Regions from separate parts of the Porcipelethomonas ammoniilytica genome, predicted to be linked through region 2. Evidence: predicted binding sites of a transcription regulator. Region 2 holds the regulator's gene; each other region holds the start of a gene.
The links. The regulator Rex, encoded in region 2, represses fermentation and respiration genes when NADH is low (regulators of the CRP and FNR family bind a similar motif). The targets are predictions, from matches to a motif close to ATTGTTAANNNNTTAACAAT.

Region 1: gap (type I glyceraldehyde-3-phosphate dehydrogenase) is a predicted target of Rex. The motif match lies at 1,346-1,365, and genes of this name have one in related genera.
Region 3: adhE (bifunctional acetaldehyde-CoA/alcohol dehydrogenase) is a predicted target of Rex. The motif match lies at 1,081-1,100, and genes of this name have one in related genera.

What each region holds. Positions count from the first base shown of each region.
Region 1 is NZ_JAOQKH010000002.1:223,881-226,156, reverse strand. It holds gene OCV67_RS02625 (hypothetical protein) at 1-984, opposite strand, end outside; gene gap (type I glyceraldehyde-3-phosphate dehydrogenase) at 1,431-2,276, shown strand, end outside.
Region 2 is NZ_JAOQKH010000006.1:25,071-27,346, forward strand. It holds gene OCV67_RS06170 (zinc ribbon domain-containing protein) at 1-239, opposite strand, end outside; gene OCV67_RS06175 (helix-turn-helix domain-containing protein) at 258-695, opposite strand; gene OCV67_RS06180 (redox-sensing transcriptional repressor Rex) at 935-1,570, opposite strand; gene OCV67_RS06185 (NADP-dependent isocitrate dehydrogenase) at 1,713-2,276, opposite strand, start outside.
Region 3 is NZ_JAOQKH010000006.1:185,370-187,645, reverse strand. It holds gene adhE (bifunctional acetaldehyde-CoA/alcohol dehydrogenase) at 1-1,030, opposite strand, end outside; gene OCV67_RS07060 (C-GCAxxG-C-C family protein) at 1,228-1,680, opposite strand; gene OCV67_RS07055 (response regulator) at 1,713-2,276, opposite strand, start outside.

The sequences.
Region 1 (2,276 bases), on a different contig from region 2:
ACTGAGTTCTGCAATTGGTTCAACATCATCGCAATAAGGAAATTTAAGACTAAAGCATCTTAAATCATCAGAGGATCCGGAAACAAAAAGAGTACCGTTAAAAGTCCGGCAAAAACGGCTCACAACAAACAAATCTGAATCAACCGCATCTTCCTCATATAATTCCGAAGTTCTTGTAAATACTCTTGAACTTCCGTCGAATCCGCTTCTGTCAGCTTTTACGGTAATAGATACAAATCTTCCGATCTTTTCCGCATTAAAAAGTATTATATTATTTTCAGGATTTTTTCCGTTAACAAGTACTGCCAATGAAAGAAGGCAAGATACAAATCGTTCCATATCAGCCTTTATATATAGATCCTCCTGCACTTCTGTTCTGATTTCAATATTTCTTTCAAGTATTTCACTGCACTTTTTTGTAAATTCTTTAAGTACAGTTGAAACGTCTATTTTCTTTATAATAATACTTCCGTCAGTATATCGTATCAGCTCTGTTGTATTTGCTACAGTTTTTAAAAGCTTGTAACAATTTCCCATAATAATATCAAGATACTTCTGATCAGAATATAAATCCGCTTCCTCCAGAGCTTTATGCAGCGAACTGCTTGAAAGAGTAATACCGGTTATAGCCTGTCTTACTGCTCCTGCCTGATTTATGAAAAATTCCTGTATTCCGTGACACTTGATAAACGAAAACATAATGTCTTCCTCATCAGTCTGAATTACATAAATACCGTTTTCACAATCCGGATAATTTATAATTCTGCATGCAAAAGTCAAACCATTTTGTTTTACATTATATTCGCCGCTTTTGAGCGGAAGCTGCTCATTCTGAAAAAGTTCACGGCAGCTTTTCCCGCCGAACAGAAAATAATCCTCGGATTTATTACTCCAGAGTATATTAAAATCATAATCAGTTATAACAACATTTTCTGACGAATATTTAAATAAATCCTTTAAATTCTCAATTATATTATTCTGCATTTATTTCTCCTTTCGTTCTGAAACTACACTAATTTATATTATACAACAAATTTATGAATAAATTAAGTACAAATAAAAATAAAATTTATTAAATTGTGAAAAAAACACAGGAATTATGTATATATATGACGAATTTTGTTAGTTATTACATTTTAATTTTTATAATAAATTTAATTTCAATAATTTATTTTGAAAAATTTGTTAATTTTATATATTGTTATATAAAGTAAATCTATACACATATTATAACAAAAAACGAACATAATAATAAAAAATTAAAATTTCATAAATCACTGAATTTTGTTTATTTTTACTAATAATAGTCCCTTATATTAATGTTTATTATACTATCAAAAATAAATTAGTTATTTTTTTGTCAAAGGACTTGAAATAAATTCAAATTTAGTGTACAATAATATATATAAATATTTAGGAGGTATTTTCCAATGTCAGTAAAAGTTGCTATTAATGGTTTCGGCCGTATCGGCCGTCTTGCATTCAGACAGATGTTTGGTGCTGAAGGTTACGAGGTAGTTGCTATCAACGATCTTACTAAGCCTTCAATGCTCGCTCAGCTGCTCAAGTATGATACAGCTCAGGGCGGATACTGCGGAAGAATCGGTGAAAACCTTCACACTGTAACAGCTGATGACGAAGCTGGTACAATTACAGTTGACGGTAAGACACTTAAAATTTATGCTAAGGCTAATGCCGCTGAACTCCCATGGGGTGAAATCGGCGTTGACGTAGTTTTAGAGTGTACAGGTTTCTACTGCTCAAAGGACAAGTCACAGGCTCACATCGATGCAGGCGCTAAGAAGGTTGTTATTTCTGCTCCGGCAGGCAATGACCTCAAGACAGTTGTATTCAGCGTTAATGAAAAAACTCTGACAGCTGACGATAAGATCATTTCAGCTGCTTCATGCACAACTAACTGCCTCGCTCCTATGGCTGACACACTTAACAAGTATGCAGAAATCCAGAGCGGTATCATGTCAACTATCCACGCTTACACAGGCGATCAGATGATTCTTGACGGTCCTCACAGAAAGGGCGACCTGAGAAGAGCAAGAGCAGGCGCTGCTAACATCGTTCCTAACTCAACAGGCGCTGCTAAGGCTATCGGTCTTGTTATTCCTGAACTCAACGGCAAGCTCATCGGTTCTGCACAGAGAGTTCCAGTTCCAACAGGTTCTACAACAATCCTTACAGCTGTTGTTAAGGGCAAGGACGTTACAGTTGACGGCATCAATGCTGCTATGAAGGCTGCCGCTTCTGAATCATTCGGTTAC
Region 2 (2,276 bases):
ACTGCAATCTGAGCAGACTTAATCATATAGCCGATATACTGCATAATAATACTTACTATTTTTCCTGAAAGTGCAATAGCTATTACTGCAAGAATAATCATGAAACCGTTTTCAGAAGCTGACGCAATAGCGATCCACATAATGGTCCATAAAATAACTACTGCTGAAACTGCAAGATTTATACCGAGTCTCATCCACACAAAAATCATGGTCTTTTTAAAAATGTCAAATGCTTTCATAATATTTCCCCCTAATTTTTAAAAATCTTCAGAATTAAAACTATATGTCAGATCTATAGCTTTTCTGATCTTTTCGATATTATCTGAAATCTTATCCATTGTACAGATAATGTCTTCCATCTGAACTCTCTCAGCATCATCAATAATTCCATCTTCCATTATATCTACAAGCTGACGGGAAATATCAGCCATTTCATAAGATGATCCTAAAAACTTAATGACCATTCTGTCCAGATCCTCTGAAAAGTTTGTATTGATCTGCTTATCTCTCAGCAGATAGTCGATTGAAACCTGAAAAAAATCACTCAGGAATATAAGCTTTTCAATTTCCGGCAAAGAACTGCCTGCTTCCCATTTTGATACAGTCTGACGGCTCACATCAAGCTTTTCGGCAAGTTCTTCCTGAGAAAGTCCTTTTCTGATACGCAGTTTACGTACTTTTTCTGAAAATTTCATAATTCAACTCCTTTCATAGTTATATAAAAACATGTCATATAAAGTACAACATGCCATAACAACATAGGATTTTAACCCCATATCATAAATTATATATGAAAGCATTTAACAAAGCAACCAATTGCAGCTTGCATTTACGCAACCTTCAGTTGCATAATTCCATTATTATAAAGTTCATTTATTCAAAAATTATTCTATATTGCATAAAAAAACAGGAGGAAATACCTCCTGTAAACTTATTATTCATCATCTGCATGATTAAGTCCGTAAGCCAATGTCATAAGACTATCTGTAAGATGTACATTTTCTACTATTATGCCTTTGTGGACGGTCAGGTCGTAATGACTGAAATTCCAAAAACCTTTTATGCCGGCGTTGATAAGTCTGGTTACAATTTCTTCAGCGGCGCTTTTAGGAATACACAAAACGGCGCAGACCGGATTGTTTTTCTTACAGAATTTTTCCAGTTCAACAATATTCATAACTGTATTTTTAGCAATAATCTGTCCGTTTTTTTCTGGATTGCTGTCAAAAATACCTATCAGCCGGAATCCTTTTTTGTTGAAATCAATATGAGAAGCTATGGCGCTTCCCAAATTTCCGGCGCCTATCAAAATAGTTTTGTTGCCTGCATTAATACCTAGTATTTCTGCAATTGCGGCATGAAGTTCTTTAACATTATAACCGTAGCCCTGCTGACCGAAACCGCCGAAGCAGTTTAGATCCTGACGTATCTGAGACGCTGTAACCCCCATTCGTTCTGAAAGCTCCCTGCTGGAAATACGTATAATTCCCTGCCTATCAAGTTCCCCTAAAAATCTGTAATATCTGGGTAAACGCTTTATTACCGGTGATGAAACCAAGGACTTTGACATATTTATCTCCACCGCCGCATACAGTATTCCGAATATTTCTTCATGACGAATGCATATTTCATTTTTATTCGGAATACGCTGCGGTTTCCGCTTTTTACGGCTGCGGACGCCGAAATTTGTTAATTATATCTTTATTTTTTATTTATTTCATAAGTACAGAAAGTCTGTTGTTGATTTCTTCAAGGAATGTTTTTGAATCAACTTTCTTTTTGTTTTCAAGACTTGAAAGCAGATACAGATCGCCTGTCATAACTCCGTCTTCAATTGTCTGAATCGTAGCCTTTTCAAGCTTGTCGGCAAAAGCCATAAGCTCGTTGTTACCGTCAAGCTCGCCTCTTTTTCTTAGAGCACCGCTCCATGCAAAGATTGTTGCAACTGAGTTTGTAGATGTTTCTTCACCCTTTAAGTATTTGTAATAATGTCTCTGAACTGTTCCGTGAGCAGCTTCATATTCATATACACCGTCAGGAGAAACCAGAACAGAGGTCATCATTGCAAGACTTCCGAATGCGGTTGATACCATATCTGACATAACGTCGCCGTCATAATTTTTGCATGCCCAGATGTAGCCGCCGTTTGAACGGATAACTCTTGCAACTGCGTCGTCAATGAGGGTATAGAAATATTCAATACCTGCCGCTTCAAATTTTTCCTTATATTCTGCATCAAAGATTTCCTGGAAGATATCTTTAAATCTGTGGTCGTA
Region 3 (2,276 bases), 160 kb from region 2:
CAGCGTTTGTACCGCCTATTTCTACACAGAGAACTTTAGTTTCCTTAGGAATTGTGATACCAGCCTTTTCAGCAATCTGCCATGGATACTGTCCAACAACCCAAGGCTGAACTGCCATCTTTTCAACATTGATAACGACATCCTGAATCTTCTGGATCTCATCAGGCTTTGCAAAGTAGCAGCCATGTTCTTTCATAAAAGCAACTGCTTCATCATAAACTTCTGTATCAATAATAGCAGCCTGTTCTGAAGCACAGATCATACCATTGTCAAATGACTTAGAAAGAATAAGGTCATTAACAGCCTGCTTGATTTTTGCTGATTTTTCAATATAGCATGGTGTATTACCAGGACCAACGCCCAATGCCGGTTTACCTGCTGAATAAGCAGCCTTAACCATTCCCGGACCGCCTGTAGCAAGAATTGTAGAAACGTCAGCGTGATTCATCAGGAAACCTGTAGCTTCAATTGAAGGTGTTTCAATCCACTGTACGCAATTTTCAGGAGCGCCTGCTGCAATAGCAGCATCTCTGATAATCTCAGCAGCTCTTACTGAACATTTCTGAGCATTTGGGTGGAAACCGAAGATGATCGGATTTCTTGTCTTAAGACAGCTGATCGCCTTGAACATTGTTGTAGATGTTGGGTTTGTAACCGGTGTAACACCTGCAACGATACCTACAGGTTCGCCGATTTCAAGGTAGCTTTCGTCTACATTGTCTTCAATAACGCCTACTGTCTTCTCGTACTTGATTGAGTGCCAGATATATTCTGTAGAGAAAATATTCTTTGTTACCTTATCTTCAAAAATACCTCTGCCTGTTTCTTCAACAGCCATCTTAGCCAGTTCCATCTGTGCTGAAAGACCTGCAAGAGCAGCAGCCTTTGTAATATTGTCGATTTGTTCCTGATCAAGCTTCATGTACTCATCCAGAGCAACCTTTGCCTTCTGAACCAGACCGTCAATCATTACCTTAGGATCAACCTGCGGCTGTTCAGCAGTAATCTTTGGTTCTTCTTTCTTAGCCATAATGCATCCTCCTGAAAATATAAAAATTTTATTTGTACTTTCTTATTTGCATTGTTAATTTCTTAACAATGTTATTATATCATATTGTTATTTTTTTGTCAACCTTTTAAAGATATTTTTTATGCCGAAAACTAAGGCATATTTTGACAGCCTTTATTGCAATATGCCAAATTGTTTTATAAAAAAACCAATTTAGTTTATATTGGATTTTCCTGAAAATATTCTTCAAGAATTTCCGCTGCATCCCCTACCAGTTCAACGCACGGACGCTTTTTATAGTATTCTCCCGTTCTTTCCGAAGGAACATAACTGCTGTCATTACCCTCAAGTCCCAGAAGCTGACGGCATACAATATACTTATTTTTTTCCTTGAATTTTTCTGCAAGCTCCTGAATTCTTTTGTAATGCTCTGTTTTACCGGTTCTGTCATCAGGAAGAAAATATCCATATTTAAGTCCTGCTGCCATAAACATTCCGCTTACCGTACCACACACCTCACGCATTCTTCCCATACCTCCGCCGAACGACGAAGATAATTTCATAGCAGTTTCAAAATCCATTCCAAGGTCTTCAGCAAATGCCCCCAGTACCGCCTGTGAACAATTATAGCCTTTTGTAAATAATTCTTTAGCTTTTTCTGATTTACTCATTATTAGTATTCCTCCGTTTATGTCAATATTATTCATTTATTATTGTTATAATAAAAAATCGCAAGCTGAGTACGGTCTCTGAGTTCAAGTTTTTCAAGGATACTGCTTAAATAATTTCTGACTGTCCCTTCACTCAAAAACAATTCAGTTGCAATTTCCTTATTGCTTAATCCTTGAGCAACAAGACTGATTATATCTTTTTCCTTATCATTGATCCCGTATTTTTCATAATCAAAATATGATGTTTTTTTCATAAGAACAGGCAGTTTGTTTATTACCTCGTCTCCGAAAACGGTTTGTCCTTTCATAACAGTTTTCAGTGCTGGGACAATACATTCAAAATTCTGCTTTAAAATATATCCTTTAGTACCGATTTTTAATGCTTTAACAATATATTCGTCATCTGAAAATGTAGTCAGATACAGTATTTTTGCATCACTATGCTTTTCAAGTATTTTTTCTCCTGCTTCAATTCCCGTCATTCCAGACATACGTATATCCATAAGAAGGACATCGGGATCAAACTCGTCATACAGTTTAATTGCCTCCTCACCGCTGCTGCCAATTGCAGCAACCTTTAAGTCTTCAGAAGCCTC